Regions from separate parts of the Paenibacillus sp. LK1 genome, predicted to be linked through region 1. Evidence: predicted binding sites of a transcription regulator. Region 1 holds the regulator's gene; each other region holds the start of a gene.

Region 1 (10,922 bases):
GATTTGAAGTATGTTTACTCTGTACTTGTTACGGCTCTTATACTGTTGATTACGGCTGTATGGATGGCTGCTAAAGGTAAATGAGGGTTCTTCATATTGTAAAAAGCCTGTATTTATAGCAAACTTCTTCAATATGCAGAACCCAAATACCTATTCAATTGAATCCCTATCCCTTTTCAACCGTCTAATTTCGGTTAATTCCTTCCTAATCGCTAATACACGCTCAAGTGGTATTGCGGGGTTCTCAGCTTCTTTTACTAAGCGGGAGTATCGTAGGTTCAGTTCGATTAATTCCTTTTCAGCTACTCCCTTTGGGATAATTGGTTTGTGTACTACTTTGGGCTCCCTACCCTTTATTGCACGAGTACGTTTCAACTTCATTATCTGCTCAAACATGCTGTCTTCAGAGTGCATTGATTTCATTCCTTATTTCAGTGATGAGCTATATTATAACATAAACATTGTCAACGGATAGATTTGTCCAACGAGTAGCCCCCAAACTGAGGGTAACTGAGTTAGGTACGTGTTGTACCTAAGTTGACCCGTCAACCTTGGCGGTCGATATGGTTGACAGCGATCATATACAATTACTCGGACATATGATCATGTGTTTATTTAGTTTTCGGTTTCGGTGAAACGCCGAATCCGATACCTGAAAATTAAGGATTCCTCACAAACAAAATAAAAAGCCCTCTAAGGGGCTGTATTTGAGAAGTCAGGTTTCATATATCCAAATTGAGTCATCAAGTATCTCCAAACTGATTCCACCAGATCGGCTAGTCCATTCCACATTGTTTGATTGATTTCGCTGAAACTTGGGATGTACTTATAGAGTAAAATTGCTAATGCTGCGGTTCCAAGAATGAAGAGGTATTTAATTGCATCCAATCTAATTGCGTGTATTGTATTCATCTCCTTGATATTTATAGGGATATTATACCATGAGAAGACTGGAAAAAAAAGCCACGCTTTAGGCGTAGTTTCTAAATTGCTTTGTTATGTACTTTGGTAGTGTTTCTAGTAAGCGGGGTCTCCCAGCTGAGCTAAGGCCCCAAATTATGAATATAACAAGTTGTCCAAATCTGCAATGCTCCGCAGGCGACTCCTATATCATATAAAATACAGCTTTTGCTGTCAACAACTTTTTCTTGAAGCTAAAGTGATTGGAGAAGAACAACCTTTTTACTGGAACACACAGATGGTAACCCCAGAATGCTCTTCCCCTTTTACCCGTTTCACTAATCCGCGTTGTCATCTTTGGACAATAGGGATTTGAGTTCTTTCATAAACATATTGATGTCTTTGAATTGACGGTACACCGAAGCGAAGCGCACATAGGCTACTTCATCCACTGGAAATAGCTGTTCCATCAGTAGTTCGCCAATCTGACGGCTCTCTACTTCAGCATCGGCTGTATTTCGCAGAGACTTCTCTACCTCAGATACCATCATTTCAAGTGTCTCCACAGAGACCGGACGTTTCTCACAAGCCCGGATCAGGCCACGAAGAATCTTGTCACGGCTAAATTCCTCACGACTGCCGTCCTTCTTGATGACGATCAGCGGTGTTTCTTCCACCATTTCAAAAGTTGTAAATCGACGGCTACATTGCTCACACTCACGACGACGACGAATCGATTTCGATTCATTGGCCGGCCTTGAATCAAGCACCTTTGTGCCCAGATAGGCGCAATAAGGACATTTCAAATCAGATCACTTCCCATGTTTTACTTTTTACCAGAAATTGCCTACATGCATTTAGTTATGAAAATCGTATTGCCGACACATAATACTTTTACCAACCGCGAGGAGGTGAACAGCAATGGCACAAAGCAATGGTAACTCCAACAACCTGGTGGTAACTAAAGCTTCCGCAGCTCTCGAACAACTGAAATATGAAGTTGCTCAAGAACTCGGAATCAGCATCCCACAAGACGGATACCAAGGTAACATGACTTCTTACGAGAACGGTTCGATCGGTGGATACATCACGAAGCGTCTGGTAACAATTGCAGAACAGCAATTGGCAGGTCAATACCAATAATATCTGCATCGTAATACGGTACACAGAGGAGCATGGAGCGGCCGGTGAACAACCGGCCTGCTCGGTGCTTCTACTTATTTTAGACCATGAATCCAGATTGTATTAACTTAGAACGTATTATAGATCTTTACATACTGATTATAATAATAAATGACGCGTTGTACATAGTGCCGGGTTTCACCAAACGGAATATCTTTGACCGTCTCGAATGAACCATCCCATACGCCATCCCTTAGCCATGAGTTCACTTTACCTGGACCTGCATTGTAAGCAGCAATCATAGCCGCTTCATTCCCGTCAAATTGATCTGACAGGTTGCGTAGATACCAGGTACCCAGCTGAATATTCCTTTCAGGCTCGTGCTTCAATTCTTCCAGTGAGGTGCCCGGAATTTTGGCCTGCTCCATAATCCAGTTAGCAGTGTCAGGCATTAGCTGCATTAACCCGATGGCACCTCTCTTGGATTCCTTGCTTGTCTTGAAATTGGTCTCCACCTTGATGATGGAAGCGATGAGAAACGGATCAACCTCATAACTCTGAGACTGGGCACGAATCTCTTCCTTATAATGAATCGGATAGAACCATGACATCCAATTGGTATTCAGGAACAGCACCAATACAAAAGACACAAACATCAACAACAATACCCGTTTCTTACGCAGCAATCTCATATTAGGCCCTTACGATGCAAAAAAGAAATGAGTTGCTGCTCCGTCTCTGACCACAAGCCGCTGTTATCAATAACCACGTCAGCACGCTGCTTCTTATCTTCAATATCCATCTGCACGTCGATACGGGCGTCTGCCTGTTCCGCCGTCATTCCATCCCTGCTCATCAGTCGTTCCCGCTGCACTGATCTCGGAACGTAAACAACCATCACTTCTTCGAAGCCATCCTCCAGCCCTGACTCGTACAATAACGGAATATCCGATACGACCAGCTTGTCCGGATGTTCAAGCTCATACAGTGCAGCGCGCTCGCGCATCTCCTTGCGGATCGCAGGATGTGTAATCGCCTCAAGTGCCTTACGTTCCTCTGGATTCTGAAACACAATACTGCCAAGCTTTTTCCGATCCAGTGTTCCGTCCTCATTCAATATGGCTTGTCCGAAACGCTGTACAGCCGCAGCCAAAACGGGATGCCCGGGCAGCATTACTTCCCGGGCAATAACATCTGCATCAATGAGCAACGCTCCCTTACTGGCGAGAAAGGCGGACACGCTGCTTTTGCCTGTCGCGATCCCGCCGGTTAAGCCAATATTCATTATTTCACCTCACAACAACTTCATTATTCCCATAAACATTAATAAAAGCGCAGGTAATACAGATAATCTTCGCATCCACCGCAAAGCAGCAAAGCGTAATCCAACTTTCATGCCCAGAGACAGAAATGCCCCGCTGAACAACGCAATAACTAATGCTGTCCACAAAGTTGGGAATCCCAATAACGCTGCCCCTAACCCTGCACCGAAAGCATCCAGAGAAAGGGCTATACCAAGCCACATCGCTTCTTGGACGGATATACTGCCCGAGTTATCCATATCTGCCTTCGAGGGACTCCGCAGAATTTGTATAACTACACCCAGCTTCCGCAGCTCAAGTGTAAAGACCATTCGTTCCAGAGATCCTCCAGAAGCAGATGGCTCAAGTTCAAGCGCGAGCACCTGATTTCTGCCCTTCGGCTGAGCTTCTGGTGAGGCTTGCGTACTACTGCGGATTGTTCCTGCTCCTGTTCCCTCACCCACTCCATTGTCCGTTTCCAGCTGTTCCTTGCCCCGTTTTCGAATGAGTTGCAGCAACGACCATGCGCCAATACCGATCAGAATAACCGCTCCAACAATTGAAGCCACGTCCGGAGATACGACATGAGACAGCAGCACACCTACTTGCATCGATAATGCAATAACCAGACCCGAACAGATGGAAATGACGACAATGGATAACAGCGGAATTTTAGTCCTCCGCAGCCCATATGTAATCCCGACCCCAAAACCATCTAAACTAAGCGCCAAAGCAAGCGCCATTAATGAAATAAAATGATGCAGCACCCCGGATTCCTCCCCTGTGCGGAACTCGTTCCAACTGGCGGCTGCCAGTATGGGTATACGCCCGCTTATTTCTGCCATATCAGTATATGGAGGGAGGAATCCAAGGGTGCTACAATTTGACGATTTCGTTCATGCTACCAAACCCATCAACGATTTAGGGCAGCGGTTGACAGTTTGGACAGTAATGCGTTCCCCTACCGCCTACTACACTCTTCTCGATTAATGTGCCACACGTTGCACAGGGTTCAGACTTGCGTCCATATATTTTCAACTGATGCTGGAACATTCCCATCTCGCCCTGTCCATTGACATAGGACTTAATGGAGGAACCTCCTGCATCCACCGCATCCTGCAGCGTAACTACGATCGCTTCATGCAGCACGGTTAACTGGGCTTCGGTCAATGTCTTGGCAATGGTCTCGGGATGAATACCTGCGCGGAACAATGCCTCGTCCACATAAATATTCCCGATGCCGACCACATATGCCTGATTTAACAAGACGGCTTTGATTTTGGTCGTTCGTTTGCCAACAGCATCACGGAATGCAGCTACAGTAAACGCAGGATCAAGCGGCTCCAGCCCCAGTTTTAACAAAGGTTTGGATACCAGTTCCTCCCCTGCATTGAAGAGATGCATTGTACCGAATTGACGGACATCCTTGTAACGTAATTCTGTACCATCGGTAAAGTGAAAGATAACATGGGTATGCTTCTCCACTTCCTCATGCTGTTGGTACACCCCGTACCTGCCTTCCATCCGCAGATGGGAGACAAGCACCAGCCCGTCCAGCAAAATACGCAAAAACTTGCCTCTGCGCTCCACACCGATCACGGTATGTCCCTTAAGTTCCATTGCAAATGCATCTATGTCGTCCGGCCGCTGAATAATCCGCGGCAAGCTAACGGTAACGGAGTCAATGGTCTTGCCAACAATAAGTTGATTCAATGTTCTTCTGACTGTTTCGACTTCCGGTAATTCCGGCATGATGTTCTCACCTCCCCTATATTATAACGGAAGATGGCGCTCAGCGGGACCCCTTCTTGTGTCGAAAACAGTTGAAAAATATTTTGTAAAATAACGGAAAACCCGCTTGGGATCTATTATTTAGCCTCGTACCAGTTCTCTCCGTAGCTGACTTCTGCTTTTAGCGGTACTGACAGCTCCAATGCTTTTTCCATCACAGAAGGAACCAGCTCTTTCATCAGTTCCAGCTCATCCGCAGGCACTTCGAATACAAGTTCATCGTGCACCTGTAGCAGCATGCGACTCTTCAGCTTGCGTTCACGCAGCGCTTCATCCATCTGTACCATGGCAAGCTTGATGATATCTGCCGCAGTTCCCTGAATCGGTGTATTCATCGCTGTCCGTTCCGCGAAGGAACGCAGGTTAAAGTTGCTTGCATTGATTTCTGGCAGATAACGACGGCGTTCCAGCAACGTTTTGACATAACCATCCTGACGGGCTTCCTTCACAATATCATCCATATATCGGCGAACACCCTGGAATACTTCAAAGTATTGATCGATAAACTGTGCTGCCTCTTTCCGCGTGATGTGCAGGTTCTGCGAAAGGCCGTAATCACTGATGCCATATACAATCCCGAAGTTAACCGCCTTGGCAGAACGACGCATGTCTCCATCCACCTCTTCTGGCTTCACACCAAACACATCGGAGGCCGTCTTCGTATGGATATCCATGTCCTGAACAAAAGCTTCCTTCAGCCGCTCATCATCTGAAATATGTGCAAGGACGCGCAGTTCAATCTGCGAATAGTCTGCTGCCAAAATGGACCATCCCGGCTCGGAAGGAACAAATACCTTCCTGATTTTACGACCTTCCTCCATCCGAATCGGAATGTTCTGCAAGTTCGGGAACTGGCTGCTCAGACGCCCAGTAGCCGCGATCGTCTGACGGTAAAACGTATGCACCTTGCCATCCTTATCTGAAATCTCTTTGAGCAGTCCTTCTACATATGTGGACTGTAACTTGGCAAGTTGACGATATTGCAGAATATGTTTGACCACATCATTATATGGAGCCAGCTTCTCTAATACTTCGGCATCCGTAGAGTATCCTGTTTTTGTTTTCTTCACCACAGGCAGACCTAGTTTATCGAATAAAATCTCACCCAGCTGTTTCGGTGAATTCAGATTGAATTCCGTGCCGGAAAGCTTGTAGATTTCCGCCATCAACCTGCTGATATTTTCTTCGAACTCACTACCCAAAGCCTGCAAATCTGCCGTATTAGCCTTAATGCCCTGTTTCTCCATATCTGCAAGAATACGTGACAACGGCATCTCGAGTTCATGGAAAAGTGCGTTCATCTCATTGCTCTCCAGTGCCTGCTCCTGGAGTGGAATAATGGCTGCTACTGCGGCCGCTTTGCGACATAGAAAATCGCCCAGTATATCCGCCTCAGGCACCCGGTATTTTGCACCTTTGCCCATAACCGTATCATCCTCCACAAGGGAAGGCAGACCATACTTCGTGGTCAGGCCACTGATCGTCTGATTCGATTCGGTTGGATCAAGCAAATAGGCAGCCAGCTGCACATCAAATGACGCTCCAGCAAACTCAATGCCATGCGCATGCAATGCCAGATCAACACGGTGCAGATCATAACCACGCTTGGGTTGATCTGCATTGCCAAGCCACTCTCTTACCGGGGCCGCTGCCTCAGACTGAAGCAATTCAGGAGACAGGAATGTATAGGTTCCGGCTGAACCAACAGCAAGTCCAATTAGTTTCGCCTGATGCGGGTTATCGCCATGTGTCTCCACATGCAGCACATCAATGGATTCGAGTGAACCGAACAGTTCACTAATCGTTTCTTCTGTTGCAATGGAGGATTCCACTGCGGCAGCCGGAACGGCTTCCTGTTCAGAAACTACACTTGCACGGAATGACAGGCGCTCAAGCAAAGACTTGAATTCGAGCTTGGCCAAAGCCGGACCTGCCAGTTCCTCTTTTAAGCCAGCAAACTGCATATCTTCCCATGTTTGTTCCAATGGAACTTCACGGTGGATCGTGGCAAGCTGTTTGCTCATACGTGCATCTTCGGCGTGAGCCTCAATCTTTTCTTTCATTTTGCCCTTTAGCTCACCTGTACCGTTAAGAACTTCTTCAACCGAACCGAACTGGTGCAGCAGTTTCAGAGCCGTTTTCTCTCCGACGCCAGGAATGCCCGGAATATTGTCGGACGCATCGCCCATCAGACCTTTGAGGTCAATGATTTGCAGCGGGGTCAGACCATAGCGCTCCTTAATATGAGCGGGATCGTATAGCTCAATCTCGGTTACCCCTTTACGCGTAAGCCCGATATGCACATGTTCAGAGGCAAGCTGCAACATATCTTTGTCACCCGACACAACGAGAACCTGTCTTCCAGCTTCGTCCGCACGTTTCGTTAATGTTCCGATAATGTCATCCGCTTCAAACCCTGCAAGCTCAAACTGGGCAATACCGAAGCCCTGAAGCAGCTCTTTCAGCAGCGGAAATTGCTCGGACAACTCCGGTGGTGTTTTCTCACGACCACCCTTATATTCCTGGTAACCTTCGTGCCGGAACGTAACTTTGCCTGCATCAAATGCCACCATCACATGTGTCGGTTTATGCTCTTCCAGCAAGCGCAGCAGCATCGTGGTGAAGCCGTACACCGCATTGGTGTGCAAGCCTTTCGAGTTAGTTAGCGGTGGCATTGCAAAAAACGCCCTGTAAATAATGCTATTTCCATCTATAAGAATAAACTTGTCCATTCCAGCACCTCGCGTATCGTATGGTCAATCCTTCAATTACATCTACTCTCATGATACCATACACACCAGTTACAACAAAAAAATTAGTCATCTTTATAGGTCATGATTTGGCCTGCAAAAAAAGGAACTCCCTCAGCGGGTGACCTGTTCACAGGCCGACCGAGAGAAAGTCCCTTCATTTCGCTACGAATAATACCCCAATTCCACTATAAGCGGTTACCTATTGATTCAAATCAGGGCGTTTTCCTGTTACCAGATACACCGTGCTCTCACCAATATTTGTTGCGTGGTCACCAATCCGTTCGATATAACGTCCTACCAACATTAAAAGCATCGCTTGGGAAGCCTTATTTGGATGGTCTGTCATAAACGAGTAGAGATCACTGATCATATGACTGTACAATTGGTCAACCTGATCATCGGTCTGAGCCATTTTGTAGGCCAGATCCGTATTTTCTTTCAGGAAGGATTCAATGGATTCCTCAATCATGGACTTCACGATTTCCGCCATTCTTGGAATATCCACAAGCGGTTTAATGAGCTCCTGCCCATCCATACGAAGGGTCACTTTGGCCACATCCAGCGCAAGGTCACCCATACGCTCCAAGTCACTTGAGATTTTGAAGGCAACAATAATGCGTCGCAAATCCTTCGCTACCGGCTGTTGTGTAATGATGAGCTTGGAACCCAGTTCCATAATCTTGTCTTCCAGGGCATTCAGATTCGCATCATTCTTGATGATGACCTGAGCTTTCTCGGCATCCATCGTCTGTAAACTTTCAATAGCACCATCCAAAGCTGTGCCTACATGCTCACCCATTTGCCGAAGCAGTGTGCGCAGTTCCTCAAGCTCCTGATCAAATTCTTTTCTGCGAATCATAGATTCCATGTCCTCCTTATCCATCATCTCCGGACACGCCGGGATCGTTCGAACTCAGCTTGCTTATCCGAACCGTCCGGATATATAATCCTCGGTTCTGGAATCCTGCGGTGTGGAGAACAACGTTTCTGTATCTGCTGCCTCCACCACTTCTCCGTTCAGGAAAAATACTGTACGACCCGATACACGTGCAGCTTGGTGCATGTTGTGGGTTACCATTACAATCGTGTATTTGTGGTGCAATTCCTTGACCAGTTCCTCAATTTTAAGCGTTGAGATTGGATCAAGTGCAGATGTTGCTTCATCCATCAACAGTACGTCAGGCTGCACGGCCAGAGCACGCGCAATACAGAGGCGCTGCTGTTGTCCACCAGAGAGACTGAGTGCTGATTTTTTGAGCACATCCTTTACTTCATCCCACAGTGCAGCATGAACAAGACTCTGCTCAACCAAACGATCCAGTTCGGCTTTTTGCGTCACCCCGTGAAGTCGTGGTCCATAGGCCACGTTATCGTAAATGGATTTTGGAAAAGGGTTAGGTTGCTGAAATACCATTCCGACCCGCTTGCGCAGCGTCTCTACTTCAATCTCATTGCTATAAATGTCAGAACCGTCCAACATAACTTGTCCTTCCACACGTACGCCTGGAATCATGTCATTCATCCGATTCAATGTACGAAGCAAGGTCGATTTACCACAGCCCGACGGACCAATAAATGCGGTAACCGTCTTCTCCGGCAGGTCCATCGATATATTTTTAAGCGCGTGATGCGTATCATAGTATAAATTAAGTCCTTCAATGTGAATGAGGTCCTTCATGGATGTTCACTTCTCCTTCGCGGCAGGGACAACCAGATTCCCTTACGTAGACCGATGCCAATGATTGAACTTGGCTCTCGGTCATCTATAATATCCTACCCTCTCATTGTAAAAACAGTATCACTTTCATGTTAACGGAATGTAAAAAGAGACTTCTTTCACACCCACGACCCTCCTATCCGATCATTGTGTATGAATGATGTCCATCCTACCTTCGTTTAGTCATCCGCCTGGACCATATCTTGCAGTCTCTCCCGAATGTGCCCAGCCAATTCTCCCGCCGTATTGCCTTCCATCGCGATATCCGCTGCAATATGGGACATGCCTGCTACAGCCGTGTTCAACTGTTTGAACGCAGCCCCACCTTCGTTTACATGAACAGAGCTGTTATCAATCTCTGCCGAGCTTGCTCTCACCAGTTCTACAGTCTGTCTGGTCAATCCCCCGATATCATCCAGTAAAGAGGACATATTACCCGCAACCTCACGGGTCTGCTTGGCTAGTGCGCGAATCTCACCAGCGACGACCTGGAAACCCCGTCCATACTCCCCCGCATGTGCCGCTTCAATGGAAGCATTCATGGCGAGTAGCCCGCTTTGGTCAGCCAATGAACGAATGGAACGCGCCATCCCGGAACCCATGTCGATGGAGCGAAGCATGTCATCCGCGTGCTTCTGCTGACCCTCCATATGCTGATATACACGGTTATAGGAAGCATCAACCTGATTGAGACTGCTTGCTCCCCGTTCGGATAACTGCATGATCTGAGACGCTTCTTGCCCCGCCTTTCGAGCTGCTTGAACCAGTTTGGTGACAGAGTCGTTAATTCTCGTTATTTCCTGCCTGCTCTGTGTAATAATATGTACACGTTCTTCCGAAGCCACATGCTGCAGCTTACGGGAAAGGGACATGACATCCCTCATCGTCAGCACACCCAGCAATCGGTCTTCTTCCGTAACGATCAAACAATCGTAGAAATATTGCTCACTGCGCGCCAGAGCAATGTCAATAATCGCAGTCGCTTCTGCATGCACATCGACAATAACAGGAGAAGAGTCCGCTACATGTACAACCGGCTTCCGATAGAAGAGATCTGCCGCGAAGCGTCCATTCAACATCCGGTATAACGTCTCTCGCATCAACAAACCTAATGGCTGCATGTGATCATCACATAATACAATACAAGGGTACTCCTGATCCTGATTGAGCAGGCTTGCCGCTTCCCCACAGGTAGTGTGAACGTCAATTACAGGTATTTGACGGCAATAATCCCTTAATGAGATTACATTCTCTTTGGTGCCCCCAACTTTATCATCATCTTTTTGCTCTCCCATGGGAGCTATAACTTGATCCTGTTGCGTATCTATTATTTCTTCG
Region 2 (10,922 bases), on a different contig from region 1:
GCGAAGCAGCTGCTCATCAGCATGCACCCCTGCAGGCGCACCACTCAGGCGTGTCCGTGATTCGGACTCGCTCAGCAGGCGCACCGCTTCGGTGCTCGCCTGGGCGCGGCGGCTGGCTTCCGCCAAAGCCGCTGCCTGGTCCGCCTGCTTCGCACCGCCGGACAACAACGTGCCGAGCGTCGCTATTTCCTCCAGCTTCTCGTCGGCAAAGGCCAGGGCATTGCGCAGTACCGGATCAAGCGCGCTCTCTTGAGCGGCAGTAACCGGTACATGCAACAGGCTGCAGGAAGGCTGAATGATCAGCTTGCCTTCGGCTGCGAATTCAGCTACCTGCTCCAGCAGCTTCGCCGTCTCTGCGAGATCGGCGCGCCAGATGTTGCGCCCGTCGATGACACCGGCGCCCAACCATTTATCCTGCGGGAAGCCATGCTCCCGCAGGCTGGCGAAGTTGCCTTCATAGCCGTGGACCAGGTCCAGGCCGATTCCGGCAACAGGCAGAGCTGTGACGACCGGATAAGCTTCCACCGATTCGAAATACGTTTGAAGCAGCAGCTTCAACTCCGGTGCAGCTTGTGCCAAGGCAGCATACACCTGTTGCAGCAAAGCCTCATCTTCGGAAGAGACGGCCAGCGTCAGAGCAGGCTCGTCGATCTGTACCCACTGTACGCCTTCTGCTTGAAGCTCAGACAGAAGCTGGGCGTATACGGGAACGAGGCGAGTGACGATTTCTGCGAAGCGTTCCGCGTCATAGCCTTTGGCGAATCGTACATACGAGTACGGACCGACAACGACTGGTTTACCTTCCAGCCCAAGCTCCTGCTTCGCTTCGCGATAGGCGGCAAGGGGTTTATTTTCAAGCAATGCAAATGCAGTATCATTATGAATCTCAGGTACGATGTAGTGATAGTTCGTGTTTAGCCACTTGGTCATCTCACAGGCTGTTGCCTGATCATTACCCCGGGCCATGGCGTAGTAGGTAGATACGGATACGGGTCCGCCTGAATGGTTAAAGCGCTCAGGAACGACGCCAAACATCGCGGATACGTCAAGAATATGATCATAGTAGGAGAAGTCGCCTACAGGAATCAGATCGAGCTGCTGTGCCTGCTGTTTCTTCAGATCCTGCAACCGAAGCGTGGTTAGCTCCTGATGAAGCGTAGATTCATCGATCCGGCCAGCCCAGAAGGACTCCAGTGCTTTTTTCCATTCGCGTCCCGCACCGATGCGGGGGTAACCGAGGTTGCCTGTCAGTACTTGTGGCTGTTGTTGCTGTGATTGCGACATGTAAAATTCCTCCTCATTTATAATAAGTGAACCCATCAAGTTGAAGCTATTGTGGTGTGCTTCTTTTGAAAGCATCAAAAAAAGGCATTCCTTCCGATTCCATAACCCGAGAAACAGGCATCATGAATGACGACTGTGCACAAAGATAGAATGGGAAAGAACACCTGCTATAAGTAGTTGTAGCGGCTGCTCTAACACCTCCCTATCTTCCGTAGGTCATGCGATGCTGTCGAAACAGGCAGGTCTCCTGGCTTGCGGATCATGGCCATATGCATTCCTTCCCGGTGGTTGCACCAGTGGATTATATGCATAGACTCCCCGTATACAGTGGCGGGACCGCGACGGACTTACACCGTGCTTCCCTTTTAAGCCTGACCACGCATGTAGCGCGGTCGGCACCTGTTTCCGTGTGCAGAAATGTGCGTACACATCTCCGGCTATGAAATTGGCGACCAAGCATAGATGATAGATTGTATCATGATGCAATCGTCGTATACTTGCTCTTCTGCTACCAATCATAGACGATAACCAACGGGCTTGCAACATATATCATTAATCCGATCGGAAATAAAATAATGTTCTATTAAACCTTGATTTAATGGCAGATTTGGCTCCTTAAAATGAAGCAAATCATCGCCCACGCTATGCTTGATTCCCCTAAATAAAAAAACGTTACCATGCATCTAACTGCATGGTAACGATTGTCTGGTCTGCCATTGTTGCACCCACATTAACGATGCGCTGATTACGACTGCCGCGAAAAGGAAGAGACACATCACGCTCAGCTGCGATATAAGGCCCATCGATAATGACGTCGCATAGCCGGGATAACTCCGCCCGCGACGGGTCTGTAATCAGTTCCTCATACACAAACCCCGTGTAGGCCCATACAGTCAGATCAGGTCGAGCAGCCCGAAGCTGCCGAACCCAGGAGGCGCATTCTGCGGCAGAGAAAAAAGGATCACCTCCGCATAACGTTACCCCTTCCAGCAAGGGATGTGAGGTCACTTCATGCAAAATCTGCTGCTGCCTCTTCTCCGTAAAGGGTTCGCCTGCCCGGAAGCTCCATGAGCCGGGACTGAAACAGCCCGGACAAGCGTGGCGGCATCCGCTGATGAACAACACGGCACGCAGGCCAGGCCCCTCATTCACTGATTCCGGGATGTAACCATACAGATTCACCGATGTTTCACCCGGTCTCTCACTTCGGCCTGCTTCGCGCCATTGAAGCGCACTTTATAGTCACCGGTCAGATATCCCGTAACCCGGCGCAGTCGCTGGAAATGCACATGGTTTTCATGAGCCTCACATCCGGGACATACATCTCCAATAACGCCCTCATAGCCACAGGACGGACAACGGTCAATCGGGTGATTAATGGAGAAATACCCGATGTCCTGGGCAAGCGCGTATTGAACGATTCGTTGGAAAGCGGCGGTATTGGCCCGTACATTCCCGTCGAGTTCGACATATGAGATCGCTCCGGCATTACATAGGGAGTGGAAGGGAGCTTCCAGTTCAATCTTGCGATAGGCATGAAGCGAATGATAGACCGGAATGTGAAATGAATTGGTGTAGTATTCCCTGTCGTTGACCCCTGCTATGCTGCCGTATCGCTCTCGATCGATCTTGGTGAATTTGCCGGATAGGCCCTCAGCGGGCGTAGCGAACAAGGTGATATTCAGGTTATGCTGCTCACTCACCCGGTCGCAGAACTCTCTCATCGTACGAATGATATTCAAGGCTTCTCGATGTACATGGAGGTCTTGTCCATGGTGACGGCCATATAGAGCGGTCATACATTCTGCAAGTCCGATAAAACCAAGGGATAACGTACCATGTTTCAACAGATCGGCCACCGGTTCATTCGGAGCCAAATGTTCACCGCCTTCCCATACTCCTTCCCGCATCATGAAGTCCGATGCTTTGGCAGGTTGGTTCATCTGAATTCGATACCTGTGTAGCAGACCGTCCGTAGCATTGTGCATGACCGATTCCAGCGCAGTATAGAAGCCAGCCCGGTCAGCAATGGCTCTTGCTCCCTGGCAGATCCCGTATCGAATGCCGAGCTTGACCAGATTGATGGTATTAAAAGACAGGTTCCCTTTGCCGCTCTGACGATTGCGTCCGAAGCGATCAGCCAGTGTACGTGTCCGGCATCCCATCGTCGCAATGATCGTATCGGGATCTTCCGGTTGATAATAGGGCAGGTTGAAGGAAGCATCCACATTGACAAAGTTCGGATACATGCGCCGTGAGGAGCAGGTCACAGCAAGCCGGAACAAATCATAATTCGGCTCTCCTTCAGATTGGTTAATTCCATGCTTGCACTGGAAAATATGTTGTGGGAACACGGGAGTTTCTCCGTTACCCAGTCCCCGAATGGTCGCTTCCAGCAAAGATCGAGACACGAGTCGACCTTCGGCTGAAGTGCACAGTCCGTAGTTCAGCGAAGTGAACGGAATCTGTCCCCCAGCACGACTGCTCATGGTGTTCAGATTATGGATCAGGGATTCGGCGGCCTGTTCGGTCTCCAGTTCCGTTTCTTCACAGGCAAAGGCAAAGGCTCGAGGACACTTCTCCTTTGCTTCATCGCTATCCAGATGAAGTTGCTCATCCTCAATTGGGGTGATTTCCCCAAACAGCCGTTGTCCCTTCCGGTAATGCTTACGGAACGAACGCTTCACATAAGGTGCGAGATCCCAGTCGATTTTATTGGCGGATACCCCGCCGTACTGGCTGTTCTGTTGGGATTGAAAAATAATGGCCACCAGTGCCATGGCAGACATGATTGTCTGTGGTGTACGAACCGAACCGTTGCCGGTATTGAATCCGGAGGCCAGCAGCCGGTCAAACGGAATAAAGATACAGTTGGTCGTACCAAGGGCATACTGATCCAGATCGTGTACATACAGATCGCCGTTCTCCACAGCTGTAGCGAGGCCCTTAGGCAGCACATGACGCAAAGCATGCCACTTGGCGGTCTCCGAACCGAGCCTGCTCATCTTGCCGCTGAATGAGTCTCCGTTCAGATTGGCATTCTCCCTCAGCGTATCGGCATCTTCAGCACCAATAATTCGTCTTCCCAGGTCAGATAGCAGATCGGATGCCGGTGGAGAGGCATACTCAAGCATGTTCATATCAGTTCCTCCTAAATAATAAAATTGAAATGTATGGGATAATGTCCATTCATTGAACACTACATGTAGAGTTTCTTTATCCATTTATAAACTATATATTGTTATTTAGGTGTGATAATGATCACATGGGAGAGGCTGGTCGACTGTCATGATTTATAGCCCTGAGTGATAAAGGTTTTCAAAGCTGGAGGGTAAGCGTATAATTTCTATTTACTGTGCAAGTTCAGTTGACGATGCTTGAAAAAAAGGATAGAAAACTTCATATATGAATAGTTTGTGACAGCTGTTTCGGAATATTTGAACCCTCGTTAATCGATTGAATCATACTGTGGAATACGGATTTGAAATGCAGCTAAGACAAGAGGGGTGAGTCATGGGAACGGTAAGCATTACAAGGGGCTTCTATGAAAATATACAGGAAGCCGCGTCCCATATTGTTGACGTATTAAGCGGAATCTTAAAGGTAAACACCATCTTCGTTGCCACGAATGATGGCGTGACCAATGTTATTATCGAGGCTTTTAACCGTGAGGAAGAGTTGATCGCCAAAGGTAGTGAACTTCCATTTGAAGCTTCATATTGCAGCCTGGTTTTAAGAGATAAGGGCAGCAGTCTGATCATCACGGATACATGTGAACATCCTCTAACGAAATCAATGGACGTAACAAGCGGACTGGGCAATCGTTTCTTTGTGGGGATTCCCATCATGCGGAGGTCCGGGGAAACGTTCGGTACGATCTGTCTGATGGATGATCCTGATTATGTGATCAGTGAAACGGATATGAAAACACTGCAAGCCATGGCCGTTTTTCTCGGGTATGTGGTGGATCTGGAAGATACGCTTCAAGTTCAGGAACAGAAGCTGAATGATTCGGAGCAATTACAAGAGCAATTGCAGGCAGAGAAGGAACGTGCGGAGTCTGAGGCGATGACCAAGACGCAGATGCTGTCGCTGATGAGCCACGAGATTCGTAATCCCCTGAACGGCATTCTGGGATTAACCGACCTGATGCGTACACCGGATATGTCGGACGAGCAGACAGAATATGTGAATATGATTGAAACCAGCGGTAACATTCTGCTTTCCCTGTTGAATAACATGATGAGTTTTAATAACGTCAATGACGCAGGCAAAACGGTCGTACATGATGATCCATTTGATCTGGTAGCGACGATTGAGAACACCGTTTATCTCTATGCGGGACTGGCGCTGAGCAAGAACATTGAGCTGGGATTGAACCTTGATCTGAATGTGTCCCAGGTTTTTGTCGGGGATGAAATCAAGATCGGGCAACTATTGGCCCATGTCATTCAGTATGCTATAGATTCAACACGGACAGGCTCGGTATTGATTACGGCAACCGTAGATGGTGGAGATGCAGAGGATGAGGGTATCCTTCAACTCCAAGTGAAATACACCGGACGCATGTTGTCTTCGGACAATAAGCTTAGAGTAATTAACAATTTGGACGGAAATATAAGTACACAGAAGCTGGTTGGAACCAATCTCGGACTGGCGGTCAGCCAAAACCTCGCCATCCTTATGAATGGCCGTATTCAGGTGCATGGCATGGGAGACAAGGAGACAGAATTCGAGATCTGCCTACCGCTCCGCAGACATTGGGAACTGCCTCAGCTTGCCAATATACAGCATCGACTGAAGGGCAAAAAGGTGCTGCTTGCCAAGGACCCTGACATTCTGCAAGGGGCCTCGTCCCTGATGCGCAGATGGGAGATGGATGTGCATATGACCTCGGTTACGACAGAAGCGTACGACTGGATACAGGATGGCTTTAAGCCTGACGTGGCCGTTGTGGATATGGGACTTCTGGAGGGCGGTGCTGTGGATTTTGTACACAAGCTGAAGCGCCTGGTTACAGATTCACCGGTCATTGTTCTGATTCCGTATGGTATGCATATCGATCCGCATGAAGCGGAAGTCTTCGATGCGGTCCTGACCAAGCCGGTGAAGCAGGCTGAGTTGTTGAATGCGTTAAGCATCATTGTGCATTAAGAACATGAGAAAATATATTAAACTAGGCGCACCTGTCACAGGTGCGCTTTTATGTTGTTATTTTGAAGGAAGATGAAGCTCGAACAAGCAGCTCCGAGTCGACTTTAAATACACGTTTATCCTGAAATTCATTCGTATTCATCGTATCAATCATCTTCTCCATAAGAATAGCCCCCATCGTATACTTGGGCTGGTTCACCGAACTTAGCGTAGGATGGATGTATTTACTGATTCGATTGTTATCTACACCTACGATAGCCAATTGCTCGGGAATACGTATTCCGTATTCCGTACATGCTTTGTATACACCTAGCGCCATCTCATCATTTGCTGCATATACAGCGGAGAAGGACAGGCCTTTGTTAAACAATCTTTTGATGGCCTCGTACCCACCTTCCTCATTGAAGTTCCCATTCTCGATCAGTTCGGGACGGAACGGAATCTGATGATTGCGCAGGGCCTTCAAGTAGCCTTCTAGCCGTTCATAGCTGTCGATCGCTTCAGGATAACCGTTTAGGAAAACGATATTCCGATGTCCGGCCTCAACGAGATGCTGAACAACTTCCTGGGAAAATTTCACGTTGTCTGTATATATACACGGGATCTGATCATGTTCAATGTATTTACCAACGATGCCAATACGATACCCCTTATCTGCAAGCTGGAATAATTCCTCATCCGCCAGCATGGGAGTGATAATGATGACACCGTCAATGGTCCGATCGAGTAACAAATTAAGATAATCGACTTCTCGCTCTTTCAGGTTATGGGCATCACATATAATGACCTTGTAATGGCGAGCGTAGGCGATGTTCTCAATGCCTTTAATAATTTCGGCATAATAGGAGTTGTTAATATCCGGAACGATGACGCCAATCGTCATGGTTCTCTGTGAACGAAGATTCTTGGCTGCTGCGTTGGGGTGATACCCCAGTTGCTCTATGGCGCGCATCACCTTATCTTTGGTCTTGGTGCTTACTTTGCTGTGCTGATTAATGACCCGCGATACGGTTGCCGGGGACACACCTGCAATGGCAGCTACATCAATGATTTTGACATCCATATTCTTCACAACTCCAAATAAGTGATTGACAATTAATTCAAATTCATTATAATTCCAATTGAAAACGATTACAAGTTATAACCGTTTGAAACAATAATTGGGGATAGTGGAGAGATAAAGAGTTTAATATTCAATAAAATGTAATCGATTTCACCACCCCTTCACTTGTGATAAATAGCGGACATCCATGGATCGTACCCTCCGTATACCCGCTGTTTATATAGCATTATCGTTACCCGTCGTGAGTGCTGCATCCTGGTTCAGTCATACCTCAAGATATGACCATTTAAGGGAGGCGTCAACATGTTGAAGAAGAGCACTATCATGCTGTTGTGCAGCTGTCTGCTGCTGGGCCTGCTGGCTTCGGCCGTAGGTTCACCGAAGGCCAGTGCGGCTTTTGGATCAGGGGATTTCCTGAAGGCTAACGGGACGGTTGTCCGCAATAATTCGGGAACAGGCAATGTGGTAAATCTGCGTGGAACAAATTTGGGTGGCTGGCTGCTGCAGGAAGAATGGATGACGCCCTCTGGAGCGGTAGATGAGTACACGCTGCGTCGCACGTTGACGAATCGTTTTGGGGAATCGGGTGCACAGAGTCTGATCAATGGATATCAGGACACCTGGATTCAGGCTGGTGATCTGGATAACATCAAGAACTGGGGCATGAACGTTGTGCGTGTGCCGATCTATTGGGAGGATTTTATGAACACCAGCGGTGTCATGAAGCCTGATTCGGTTACGTTCCGCAAACTGGATTGGCTGATTGATGAAGCGGGCAAACGGAACCTGTATGTCATTCTCGATCTGCACGGTGCACCGGGAGCAGCTTGTCCATGGCATTCCTGCGGGCAGGAAAATTCCAACCAACTGTGGACCAATTCTACATACCAGAACTGGACTATTCAGATCTGGGAACGGATGGCAACACGTTACAAAGGCAATCCAACCGTTGCTGCGTACGACTTGCTCAATGAACCTCTTGTGACCATGGGAACGGGTGAAAATGCTGCTCAAATCAAGCAAAAGATGGATTTCTATGACCGGATGTACAAAGCCGTCCGTGCCAAGGATGCCGATCACATGATCATCATCGCGGCATTCTTCGACTGGTGGGCAGCTTCTCCACCAACGACTTATGGGTGGACGAATGTGATGTATCAGACGCACCACTATCAATTCACGGATTATAACAACTGGGATTTGACCAATTCGGAGATGGATCGCTGGCTGAAAGATATGGCGTCCTATCAGAAGAATTGGAACGTTCCGGTGTTAGCGGGCGAGTTCTCGTTTGGTCAGGATGATCTGACCGAGAAGTGGCTATCCGGTCTGAATGCACTGAATGCTTCATGGACGAACTGGAGTTATAAGGTCAAAGGGGGCGGAACTTGGGGCTATTACAATAATAACAACGACCCGGCGCCGAACCTGAATACCGACAGCGCGGCAACAATTGCTTCAAAATGGAGCAAGTTCACTACGGCGAACTTTGCCTCTAATACCTCGTTCCAGAATGTGGTCAAGAAACATACGGGAACGGCTTCCTTTACAGAGACATGGTCCAATCTGAAAGCCAACGCCAATGGCACTTTTGTCAGCGCAGAGAATGGCGGTGCAGATGCGCTGGTAGCCAATCGGGATACTGCCGGACATTGGGAAAGGTTCAAAATCATCCAGAATTCGGATGGTACGGTATCTTTGCTGTCGATGAGCAATATTAAATATGTGCAAGCCGATCTGAATAATGGCGGGCGTTTGATCGCCTCGGCCACATACCCATCCACATGGGAGAAGTTTACCCGAGAAGAATTGGGCGGAGGACTGGTTGCCTTCAAATCCGTGGCGAACGGTAAATATGTCAGTGCGGATCTGAATAACGGAGGCGTGCTGTATGCCAATCGTAACGCTGTGGGCGGAGCATGGGAACAATTTATCGTAACAGCTAACTAAGACAAACTAGCGCCCAGTCATAAATAATATGAAGTAACCGTAACATAGTGACTTGTATCGTGGCTCCGCTATTTAGCGGAGCTTTTCATATTCAACCCTATCTATTTCCCAAATTCTGCTCCAAAGCCCTTTTAATCCGAGCCGAATACGATACAATAGAAAGGGAACTTCATCATTAATCAGTTTAGAGGAGGATGTGCATTCAATGGAATACCGTAGATTAGGTGGAAGCGGACTGAAAGTAAGCGAGATTAGCCTGGGAAGCTGGCTGACATATGGAGGATATGTGGAACGTGAAAACGCGGTGAAATCAATTGAAGCCGCATTCGATGAAGGTATCAACTTTTTTGATACAGCCAATGTGTACGAGCGGGGTGCAGCAGAAGAACTGCTGGGGCAGACGTTGAAAGCGTATTCCCGCGATTCCTATGTCCTTGCAACCAAGGTATTTGGTAAAATGGGTGACGGTCCAAATGACCAAGGGTTATCCCGTAAACATATTAAGGAACAATGCGAAGCCAGCTTGCAACGGCTGGGTGTTGATTATGTAGACATATATTATTGCCATCGCTATCATACCGAAACACCGATTGAAGAGACACTGCGAGCACTTGACGATCTGGTGCGCCAAGGCAAGGTGCTCTACGTAGGTGTTAGTCAATGGACCGCGGCACAAATGGAAGCTGCGTTGGGTACCGCTGATCGCCTGTTGCTTGATCATATCGTGGTGAACCAGCCGGTGTACAACATGTTTGACCGCTACATCGAAAGTGAAATCATCCCGTTGGGTGAGCGCAAAGGAATTGGACAAGTTGTCTACTCCCCGCTGGCACAAGGATTGTTGACCGGGAAATACACTTCGGTGTCCGATATTCCCGAGAACAGCCGGGCAGCGAAGCTGGGATGGGATGAAGGGAAGATTAACGCTGACCGGATCGGCAAGGTTCGCCAGTTAATTGAAGTGGCAGACAAACTGGACCTGAAAGTCGGCCAATTGGCTCTGGCGTGGATTCTGCGCCAGAATAACGTGTCCAGTGCGCTTGTTGGAGCAAGCCGTCCTGAACAGGTGAAAGAGAACGCAGCCGCTTCCGGAGTGAAGCTGGATGCTGCCATCGTTGAAGAAATCGAACAAATCTTAGCTTAAGGCAAACTCAACTCCACAGGTTGTTCTTGTACCCATAAGCGAGTTGATTCGAAGGATGCAAAATGTGAGATAAGAAAGGGATGTCCTGGCTAGCCTGTAGGCTATGGGGACATCCCTTTTTGAGTATGAGATTAGAATGAGCTTTGGCCGCTGGAGAGCGACCTGGAACGCAACGGAATGGCACATACCCGGTTCCGGCCCGTATTCTTGGCTTCATATAATGCACGGTCTGCCTGTTCAAAGAAATCGTTATCATCCCGGTCGTCACAGTGATCTGGAAAAACAGCGACCCCGATAGAGATAGTTAGCCGGATCGTATTGCCATCA
Region 3 (10,922 bases), on a different contig from region 1:
GATAATCCAGATCTTCCTCATGCTCCACTTTCCAAACAATTCTCAGCAAATCCTGCCTGGAGAATGCGATTTCCGCGTGTGTCGCCAGATGATATAGCAAATCAAATTCTTTGGGAGTCATATGAATCTCCTCGTCTTCTACTGTGACTCTTCGGGACGTAGGATTGATTAAAATAGAGGAGATCAACACCTCGCTTGCTGAATGGTCCTTAGGCGCAGGTTTGATTAATCCGTTATAACGAGCCATCATGGTTTTGATGCGCAGCACAACTTCCCTCGGACTGAACGGTTTCATGACAAAGTCATCCGCTCCGGCTTTGAAAGCTTCAAGCCGATTTCCCTCTTCTGACTTGGCTGTCAGAAACATGACGGGTATGCTTAAGTTGGTCCGTAGATATTGGCATATTTCAATCCCCTTAATATCGGGGAGAATCCAATCCAGAATGATCATGGCATACGAGTCATGATGAAGCTTGCTTAAGGCTTGCCAGCCCAGCGAAGCCTCCTCAACGATAAATTGTTCTTTCTCCAAATACTTTCGAAGAAGTCCACGGACCCGTTTATCATCATCTACAATCAATATTCTATTTTGCTGCAGGGTCCCGTTCATGTCTTACCTCCAAATCTTTGTGATATGTAATCAGCATACCTTCAACGTACTCAAAAGGCATGACTCCATAGAGCCATGCCTTTAATAATCTATCTCTGAATTGTAGACAATGTATGAACGATTATGTTCAGGCTTATTTCTTGCCAGTGACGGCTGCTACCACATCGTCGGCAACCTTGCCATCTGCAATTGGGCCGGACATCATCCAATGTCTGGCAGACACTTTGAACACATGATTAGCCTTCACAGCAGGCATCGTTTTCCAAACATGAAGTTTCTCGACTTCCGTTGCAACGGCACTGTTCTCATTGAATTCTTCTTTCGTGCTAATCGATCCTCCGTAGATGGCAAACACATAATCAGCTCCAATGGAGGGCAGCTTCTCCAGAGATGTCGTGACTCCCCAATCGTCCTTAGTATCCTTTTGGAATGCTGCAACGCTTTCATCTGGATTTAATCCCAATTCAGTGTAAATGAGTGGAGCGAAGCTCGGGAAGAACACCTGCAGATCCTTGTCCGATGGACGCATGAAGACAACTGTTTTGTCCGGGCCCACTGCCGAAATGATATCTTCCTTGGCCTGTTTCAGTTTGTCAGTGTTCGCCTGAAGCACCTCTTGTGCTTTATCTTCCAGACCCGTTGCCTTGCCTATTTCCACAATGGTTTTCTCCCAATCATCCGGTGAATAGGCAATGGTTGGCGCAATCTTGCTCAGTTCCTCATACGCTTTGTCGTCAATGGCGTTTCGCTGAACCACGATAAGATCGGGCTGGGTTGCCAGAATGGCTTCCAGATTCGGATTGAAATCCGCATTTCCAGCGAGCGGGATCTTCAATGCTTTCAGTTGGTCATCCAAGTAGTAGCCATCAAAGTCGTATGCATAGACCATCGGTACGCCCAGGGACAATGTAAGATCCTCAAGACCAAATACGGCAACACGTTTTGGATGCAGCGGAACTTCCGTTTTTCCCATGGCATGTTCGATGACCTGAGTCTGAGGCTCTTCGGCAGTTTGAGTCGCTGCGCTTGCGTTTGTCTTGGTCGTTTCTGTTGTGGCTTGCTCCCCTGCTGTATTTGTTTTATTTCCGCAGGCAACAATCATAAGTGAAAGAACCAACAGCAGGAGCATCAATCCTGCAATTCCGCGTTTCCTTCCGTGTGTAGCTTTTTTTGAACGATCTCTTCTAAAGAGATCATTATTTTCTGTCTGAGACATGAGTTCCCCTCCGCATTTCTGTATTGAGAATGATTATCACATGATGATTATACAGATGTTCCTCAGCGAAGAAAATAGAAGAAGATGTCTACTTTCGCCCATTACTGGGCACTAAATAGCAAGTTTACTTCCTGAAGCAGAAGTTCATGCCGATTGGCTGTATGTTCCAGGATCGGTTCGCTTAACCAATGGCCTCCCTGTGTTAGATATACGTGCCGGTTTCGTACGGCATGCAGCTGCTTCCAGCTTTCCGCATGTTGAAGCCTCTCCCACAACATCTGGGAATGATGGTCCTTCATAACACTAACGATGATGACGTCCGCATCGAATGCAGCAATCTGTTCGGCTTCCACATATCTGGTAAATTCGATCTGATCCACACCCGAAGCCGCGGCAATCTTCAAATCGTCATAAAATACGGTTCCTGCTCTTCTTCCCCAGATTTGAATGCCCCGGGGAGACACACTTAGTGCGATTAGCTTACCTTGTTGAAACGAATCAGGAATATGATGAAGAACCGTTTCCACCTTTTCCTCATATCCAAGAAGCCATCTTTCACTTTCATTCTCCCGATCCACAAAACAGGCCGTTCGCCGCAAATGTTGCCGCCAATCTTCTCCGTGCCAACTTAGAAACAACACCGGTGCGATGTGCCGCAGCTTCTCTTTCTCCTCTTCGGGGATCATCTCGTCCAATGCAACAATCCGGTCTGGCCTGGCCCGCATCAATGCTTTGAGGTTGAAATCATAGTCGTGGCTGAGTGCTACCTTGACATCATAACGATATTTCCGGCGGTAATCATCTGTCCAAAACTGATCAATGGGCGCTGCGAAGGGGATGATTTGCAGGGTCAGCAAATGCCCAATATTGGGCCAGCTGTACGCAGCTGTTTTACATTTCCTGTTTGCCATATATGTACGAGGCGGTAATCCGACCTGCTTTTTGAATTGGCTGCTGAAATAGTGTTGGTCCTTGAAACCTGCCAATAGAGCAATGTCCTTCAGTGGTTGTCCTTCTTCCATCAGACGTTTGGCCTCGTTGGTACGAATCTCTGCCAGATAGTCCATCGAACTCTGATCGAATTTCTCTTTGAATGATCTCATGAAATAATAGCGGCTCATGCCCGCCTCATCGGCCAGGTTCTCGACTGTGATTGTATCCTGATAGTGATGCAGCATGTATTCCCGTGCTCTCTCGAGTGCGTTCTCGTGTTGGTTCTGCTTTTTGAACAGCAGATGCAGCAGGTCCTGGAGACCCGCTTGGCTTGCGAAACGATCTGTTGAATCACCCGTATGCCAGTAATTGACGATTTTTCCGCAAAGTTGCTGCACCTGTGCATCTGGAACCGTGATTGACCCACCAAGCTCCGTTAACAAACACTCAGAGGACACCTTCTGTCCACCATATGGAATGATGCCGATATGAATCCGGTACACGATCTGCTCTCCATCCGTTAAGTAAACGGTCTCGACCCGTTGGCCTGGTAATACAAAATGGGCACTATTAGGTACGAAAGGATGCGGTATACCATCAATGACGATTTTGCCGTGACGATTTGCAGCAACAAGAATGACATGATCTGGTGTTTCTTCGTATACCAAGCGATAGGCCTTGTCGACCGAATCCTTGAATACGTTCTTTAATCCATACCATGCGAGATCTGCTGCTGTCTGTCCTTCACCCTGTGGGTGATTTTGTTGTAATTGTGTCATCGTAGCGCATCCCTCTTTTCGAATCTTCTTCAGAATTCTAAATGATAACAATTCTCAATGTCAATCATAATTCTCTCATGCACCAAATATCGTGTCTTCGAATATGGATATCTACTAAGCCACAAATTTTTTAAACCTAGTAATAGAGCCCATTCATCAGGTTTTTCACAAAATTGATACCAATATGCATTTGACAAAGCTATATATTGATATAAAATTAAGAAATAGATCTATATATAGTGTTTGTATTTGATCACCTTTCATTTGTCAAGGAGGATATGATAGTGCTAATTGTGTATGATTCGATAACCGGGAATGTTAAGAGGTTTATTTCCAAGCTTCAACTGCCGGCTGTTCAGATTCAGAATCAAATGACGATTGATGAACCGTACGTACTTGTGACATATACAACAGGTTTTGGACAGATACCTGATAAGGTGTCTTCTTTTTTGCAAAAAAACTCTAAATACCTGATTGGCGTGGCCGCCAGCGGTAACCGTAACTGGGGTGAGCGTTTTGCCAAAAGTGCAGATTTGATCTCTGCATCTTATAACGTCCCGGTTATCAGTAAATTTGAATTATCAGGTTCCAAGAAAGACGTGGAGTATTTTGAACAGGAGGTGAGCCGCATTGCGACATATTGAATTAAATAACATGCTGCTAAAGCGTGACTCTGATGGCTTCTTCCAGTTACATAAGGATAAAGAGGCTGTAGAGGAGTTTATGAAAGAAATCAAAAATAAAAGCATGGCGTTTGCCAACATTGATGATCAAGTCAAATTCATGATTGATCATGATTATTACGAAGATTTCTATGCTTCCTATACAGCTGACCAAGTTAGAACCGTATTTGAAATTACGCGTGGCTATGGATATAACTTTCCTTCCTATATGGCAGCGTCCAAGTTCTATACTGATTATGCATTGAGAACCTATGACCGTAAAACATACCTTGAGCAATATTCGGATCGGGTAGCAGCCGTAGCTCTTCATCTGGGTCGAGGACACTTTGATACGGCTTGTTTGCTGTCTCGTTCTATGATGGAGCAGCGCCTTCAACCCGCAACCCCCACCTTTCTGAATGCGGGAAAAAGTCGGCGCGGTGAACTCGTTTCCTGCTTCCTGCTTGAAATGGACGATTCACTGAACTCCATAAACTATGTACTAAACACTTGTATGCAGTTATCCAAAATCGGTGGCGGAGTGGCTGTCAACCTGTCGAAGTTACGTGCTCGTGGTGAAGTCATTAAAGGTGTTGAAGGTGCTGCAAAAGGCATTACTCCTGTTCTGAAGCTGATGGAAGACGGCTTCTCCTACGCCGATCAGATGGGTCAACGTAAAGGTTCTGGTGCAGCATACTATAATATTTTCGGTTGGGACGTTATGGAACTGCTGGATAGCAAAAAGATTAATGCGGATGAGAAAATCCGGCTGAAAACTCTCTCTATCGGACTTATTGTCCCTAATCGTTTCTATAAGCTGGCTCAAGATAATGAGCCCCTGTACCTCTTCGCACCTTATAGTGTCTATAAGGCGTATGAAACACATTTGGATGATATGGATCTGGACGTAATGTATGATACCTTGCTGGCTGACGACAGGGTGAAGAAGAAAAAATCGATGAGCGCACGGGATATGCTAACTAAAATAGCAATGACTCAACTTGAATCCGGCTATCCCTACATCATTAATAAAACCAATGCCAATCAAGCACATGCCTTGAAAAACGTAGGACAAGTCAAAATGTCCAACCTCTGCACAGAGATTTTCCAACTCCAGGAAACTTCTGAAATTACAGATTATGGTCAACCGGATATTATCCGCAAAGATATCAGCTGCAACCTGGCCTCCCTCAATATTGTTAATGTTATGGAGAGTGGCAAGATCAAGGAATCCGTTCATGAGGGCATGATCGCACTGACCTCCGTCAGCGACATGACGCATGTTGCTAATGCTCCTGGTGTGGCAAAAGCCAATTCCGAAATGCATTCCGTTGGTTTGGGTGCCATGAACCTGCACGGTTACTTAGCCAAAAACAGGATTGCTTATGAAAGCTCGGAGGCCAAGGATTTTGTACGTACCTTCTTTATGACCATGAATTATCATTCTCTGGAGAAAAGTATGGAGTTTGCAGAGCAAACGGGTCAACGCTTCTATGGATTTGAGCATTCGGATTATGCGACTGGGGTATATTTTGATCGTTATGTGACTACGGATTACCGTCCCACGACATTGAAAGTACAAGAATTGTTTAACGGCATTGCTGTTCCGTCTCCCGAGGATTGGAACCAGCTTAAGTCTAAAGTGATGAAAAATGGTCTCTATCATGCCTATCGCATGGCTATTGCTCCAACAGCCAGCATCTCTTATATCCAAAACGCAACTTCCAGTGTGATGCCGATCGTAGAACAGATTGAGACTCGGACCTATGCCAATTCAACGACGTATTATCCAATGCCCTATTTGCAAAAGGATAATGTCTTCTATTACAAATCAGCGTATCAAATGGATCAATTCAAGGTGATTGATTTGATTGCGGAGATTCAGCCACATGTGGACCAAGGCATCTCAACCATTCTTCATGTCAACAGTGATGTATCCACGCGAGAATTGGCTCGTTGCTACCTGTATGCTGCTCATAAAGGGTTGAAATCTCTATATTATACAAGAACTAACAAGCTGACGATGGAAGAATGCATTGCTTGTTCAATATAAATAATTTCCCTTTAGGGTATTACGATTGGAGTTTGATATACCATGCCGGCAATTCAAGCTGTGAACTGGAATCGAGCGGATGATGATTTCACACTGATGTTCTGGAATCAGAATATTATGCAATTTTGGACCGATGATGAGATTCCTTTATCCGATGATAAAATGACCTGGGGCATGCTCAGTGATATAGAAAAAGACGCTTATATGAAAGTCTTGGGCGGCTTAACCCTTCTGGATACGATCCAGGGTGGTGTAGGTATGCCGCAGATTATGGAGCATGTCGATGGACTGCAACGCAAAGCCGTACTTAGTTTTATGGCGATGATGGAACAAATTCATGCGAAATCATACAGTAGTATTTTCACCACATTGGCATCAACCGAAGAAATTGACAGTGTATTTAAATGGGTGGAAGAAAATCCATATCTGCAAACCAAAGCGACGATTATACGTCAGTATTACATGAATATTGAAACTTCAAAAGATCTGTATATGGCAATGGCTGCATCCGTTCTTTTGGAAAGTTATTTGTTCTACAGTGGATTTTTCTATCCACTCTATTTAGCCGGACAAGGCAAACTCACATGCAGTGGTGAGATCATTGATCTGATTCTGCGGGATGAAAGTATTCACGGTGTATATGTGGGGGTATTGGCCCAGGAAATATACGCAAGCTTTGATGAAACGCAGCGGAACGATGTGTATCAAGGTTTGGTTGATCTAGTACAGCTTCTTCATCAGAATGAATTGCAATATACGAAGGAATTATATACGCCCATTCATTTGACAGAAGAAGTGGAAACCTTCCTGCGTTATAACGCAAACAAAGCGATGATGAACCTCGGGTTTGAACCATTATTTGATGACGAGGAAGTCAACCCGATTGTATTAAATGGAATCAGTACACATACCAAACAGCATGACTTTTTCTCTAAAAAAGGCAACGGGTATATCCGTACTCTGAATGTAGAACCTCTGACGGATGATGATTTCAAGTTTGAATAAGTCATAAAGAATCATAGTAAGGCTGCTAACGTCTAGCCTATGAATATAAATCAAGAAGGCTGTTCCTCCCAGAGGAATAGCCTTCTTGATTTACTTTTCGAGCAATGAAATCAGTCTTTGCAGCAGAACAGGCTCTTCCTTGCGGAATTGCTCCAACCGAAGTCTTACCTTCGCAAACACGGCCTTGTCTTCACGAATTTCATGACGGATGTATTGATCCCTTAGCTTCATTGCCCTAGTGGCTATATCCTGATAACCATTCACAAGTTCTTCGTCGTAAGGGATTATCCCCTCATCTATCAAGTAGGTAATCCGTTCACTCATCATTTTTTTGTGCTCCCAGAGCACATGAAGATGCCTCACATCGTTACGGTCACCGAGACGAGGATCGTTGCTCTCTACTGCATCATAGTACATTTGCAAATAGTCGTAGACGTCAATTCCGAAAGCCTGTTCGTCATCAGGAATGTAATTAATGCGATTCAGATGAGTGTCTCCGTTCAGGTAATCATGCAGTTGGTCGAGTGCTACGATTCTATCGAAAGGATAAGGAGAATGCGGCTCGTATTTGTAAAAATAAGTGTGATGATCCGCGGTGAGCCCCTCTCTGAGCAGATATCTCATGGAATGGACAGCATCCAGGAACTCCGTGAACGGAATCTGTACATTGCGGTAAACTCCCGTATGGTCGAACATAGAAGCATCAAAGAAACGTTTGTCCCAATCGAAACCGTACAGAAAAAGATGATGAGGAAACGGTTCCTGCTGATAAGCCGCCGCTGGCGGTAGCTTGGCTTCGTCCAAAAACACGACGCAATAATAGCCGCTGCGAATCTGATCCGCGAAAAAATGGGGCCAGGCGTCCAGCGCCAAATGCTCCAGAATCGTATAATTCACAGAGCAAGTGAGTAGAAATGGATTATTGAAATTCAGTTCGTTGGGTTTGCCCCGAAAAAAATCGATATAAAACTGTCTGCCATCCTCCAGAAAGGTTTTCTTGCAGGACAACTGAATGAAATTGCTGTAATACCAAGGAATCGTTTCCTCATGTGCACTGGTAATCGAAAGCGTGTAAGCCCACCGCAGAAATCCTTTAAGCGGCGGATTTAACACGGGCAGCTGAACAGCATTCATTCTTTCCCCCCCTTAACTACTTGCACTACTATATCCCTTCACAGCCTGTTTCCAGAGCAATCGTATTACTGTGAAGAGTATAATTGAAGCGACCAGCGCCAGTCCTGTATAGAGCCAGCTGAGCTGTCCTAGCAGAAACATTGGTCCGAAATTGGTAATCAGGAACAGCGGAATGACAAAGGTACCGATCCGCCGGACCCAAGTTGGGTATATGGCCATTGGAAAATTGTTGGCGTCCCAGGCGGAATGAGCAATCTCCGATGCAGAGCCCGTCTGAACGAACCGAAATGACAGCAATGCAGGGATAATCATTAGACAATATGTGATGATAACGGAGACAAATAACAACAACATAAACCCGGCTAGCTGGAGAAACGTCAGGGGGATGTCCATGGCATGCCAGCCAATACCAATCATGACGAAACCAACTAAAATATCGGGGATTGGAAGCGCCAGATCGACATAACGCAAAGAAGCCATAAATTGAAGAGAAACCGGCTTCGTTAACATTAGATCAAGTGAGCCGTCCTTAATATATTCCGGAATTTTCGTAAAATTGGTGAAAAACAACCCAACGTACATTCCTGTCACCACGGTGTGCATGCCTATAAATAGAAGCAGCCCTTCGGGCGGTATGCCGTCGACGTGAAGATCGGTGCGGAACACAACGAGCACATATAACAGTTTAGCAAGCAGGTAGACGGATTCCACTAGCAGGCTCATCATGAAATTACCCCGAAACTCCATCTGGGCAATGAGACAATTTTTGATGAACATACCGTACAAATGTGCGTATTTTCTCATGGCTCTAAACATATGGGATCTCCGCTACCCCCCAACCGCTGAATATTTCTTCATGGATATGCGCCATGTGAGACGAGATAACCATAAAAACAGAAGTATCCACCCGCACTGGATAAGCAATCCTTGATACATCGCCGCCACTTCCGTTTTGCCGCTGAGCACATTGACCGGAAAATAAATGGTATACGGAAACGGCGTGTACTGAAGTGCCTCCACAATCGAATCCCCGAAAATCTCCAATGGGAACATACCTCCGCTCAGAATATTCACGAGCAGACTCGTAATGACAAAAAAATAAGAGATTTCGTTCAGATAAAAAGCACTTGCACAGATGCAGTAAGAGATCAAGAAATTGAGCAATAGCGCCCCCGATAACGTAACGACGAACAAGATCAGCCGTATGACCTGGAACTCAAGCACACCACCGACAGATGATATCCAGATAATCCCGACAAACAGCACAGCTGTAACGCCGTAATAGATCGCCTTCTGTCCGAAAAAAGATACTAGCCGATATCCAAAGTAACTAACCGGTTTGATTAAATACTTGTTGAGACCACCGTTCTTGATATCGTCGACGATCTGGTGCTCGAACTGGGTAGCGATTAGTTTGGATACCAAGCCCGCCAAGATCGTATACAAAATGATTTGATTATATGAATACGAGAATAGCGCCAATTCGCCGGAATGCTGGTACACCGCTGTCCATATAAAATACTGAACAAGAATCGGAAACGCGGCTCCAACAAGACCAAGAAAGAAGTGAAAACGGTATTCCATCGATTGCTGCACACCCATCGAAAAAACAGCTGTATACAATTTGCGTCCATTCATCCAACGGATTCCTTTTGGTAGAGCATTGAGATACTCTCCTCGATTGGCACATCCTCAATCGTCCAGTCAACAATTGGAAACGAATCGAGCACAGCGCGCGACACTTCTTTTAGACGGTGTTTGGGCAGCTCCAGAACAACACTGTAGTCGTCTGCGCTGATCATTTTCCCGAATTTGGCCAGCCGCTGCTCGGCAACCGGTTCAGAGAACTGCAACTTTACAATTTTGTGCTCGCCAAACAGATCGTTAATCTTATGAAGATCTCCGTCATACAGAAGACTTCCTTCGTTAATAATGATTGTCCGCTTGCACAGGTCCTCCACGTCCTTCATGTAGTGGCTCGTCAGCAGGATCGTGGCACCAAACTGCTCATTATAGTATTTCAGAAATTCCCGCACCCTCTTCTGAGAAGGGAAATCCAGGCCGATCGTTGGCTCGTCAAGATAAAGCAGCTTTGGTCGATGGATCAGAGCGGCGATTAGCTCCATTTTCATCCGTTCGCCCAAGGACAGCCTGCGAACCTGTACATCCAGCAGGTCTTGCACATCAAGCATTTCCGATAGCTCGGCAAGACTTCGACGATAGAGATCATCCTCAACGTCATAAATACATTTGTTCAAATAAATCGAATCGCTCGCGGGAAGGTCCCACCAAAGTTGATTTTTCTGACCCATTACAATGGAGAACAGCCGTTTGAATTCGTTCTTTCGCTCCCAAGGCACATAGCCAAGTACGTCGGCTTCTCCGCTTGTGGGATACAGAATGCCCGACAACATTTTGAGCGTTGTGGTTTTACCTGCTCCGTTCGGACCCAGAAATCCAACGCACTCTCCGGGGCCGATATCGAAAGAAACGGATTTAACCGCTTCCTTCACAAGTGATTTGCGAGCAA

The links. The regulator NrdR, encoded in region 1, represses ribonucleotide reductase genes. The targets are predictions, from matches to a motif close to AACACNATATATNGTGTT.
Region 2: the regulator NrdR is predicted to act here: its motif matches at 4,480-4,497, upstream of CS562_RS16865 (anaerobic ribonucleoside triphosphate reductase).
Region 3: the regulator NrdR is predicted to act here: its motif matches at 3,765-3,782, upstream of nrdI (class Ib ribonucleoside-diphosphate reductase assembly flavoprotein NrdI).

The regions. Positions count from the first base shown of each region.
Region 1 is NZ_PEII01000003.1:30,818-41,739, forward strand. Features, by position in the region: gene CS562_RS32855 (hypothetical protein) at 1-84, shown strand, start outside; gene CS562_RS07110 (hypothetical protein) at 151-414, opposite strand; gene nrdR (transcriptional regulator NrdR) at 1,239-1,706, opposite strand; gene CS562_RS07125 (alpha/beta-type small acid-soluble spore protein) at 1,822-2,043, shown strand; gene CS562_RS07130 (lytic transglycosylase domain-containing protein) at 2,151-2,714, opposite strand; gene coaE (dephospho-CoA kinase) at 2,711-3,307, opposite strand; gene CS562_RS07140 (manganese efflux pump) at 3,317-4,090, opposite strand; gene mutM (DNA-formamidopyrimidine glycosylase) at 4,245-5,075, opposite strand; gene polA (DNA polymerase I) at 5,192-7,846, opposite strand; gene phoU (phosphate signaling complex protein PhoU) at 8,067-8,726, opposite strand; gene pstB (phosphate ABC transporter ATP-binding protein PstB) at 8,790-9,545, opposite strand; gene CS562_RS07165 (methyl-accepting chemotaxis protein) at 9,764-10,922, opposite strand, start outside.
Region 2 is NZ_PEII01000007.1:119,305-130,226, forward strand. Features, by position in the region: gene metE (5-methyltetrahydropteroyltriglutamate--homocysteine S-methyltransferase) at 1-1,284, opposite strand, end outside; cobalamin riboswitch at 1,505-1,702, opposite strand; gene nrdG (anaerobic ribonucleoside-triphosphate reductase activating protein) at 1,957-2,466, opposite strand; gene CS562_RS16865 (anaerobic ribonucleoside triphosphate reductase) at 2,463-4,424, opposite strand; gene CS562_RS16870 (hybrid sensor histidine kinase/response regulator) at 4,798-6,438, shown strand; gene CS562_RS16875 (LacI family DNA-binding transcriptional regulator) at 6,488-7,501, opposite strand; gene CS562_RS16880 (cellulase family glycosylhydrolase) at 7,805-9,451, shown strand; gene CS562_RS16885 (aldo/keto reductase family protein) at 9,657-10,595, shown strand; gene CS562_RS16890 (GGDEF domain-containing protein) at 10,727-10,922, opposite strand, start outside.
Region 3 is NZ_PEII01000005.1:219,310-230,231, forward strand. Features, by position in the region: gene CS562_RS13205 (response regulator transcription factor) at 1-610, opposite strand, end outside; gene CS562_RS13210 (ABC transporter substrate-binding protein) at 744-1,826, opposite strand; gene CS562_RS13215 (helix-turn-helix domain-containing protein) at 1,928-3,538, opposite strand; gene nrdI (class Ib ribonucleoside-diphosphate reductase assembly flavoprotein NrdI) at 3,823-4,182, shown strand; gene nrdE (class 1b ribonucleoside-diphosphate reductase subunit alpha) at 4,169-6,253, shown strand; gene nrdF (class 1b ribonucleoside-diphosphate reductase subunit beta) at 6,296-7,258, shown strand; gene CS562_RS13235 (hypothetical protein) at 7,349-8,392, opposite strand; gene CS562_RS13240 (ABC transporter permease) at 8,405-9,208, opposite strand; gene CS562_RS13245 (ABC transporter permease) at 9,221-10,030, opposite strand; gene CS562_RS13250 (ABC transporter ATP-binding protein) at 10,027-10,922, opposite strand, start outside.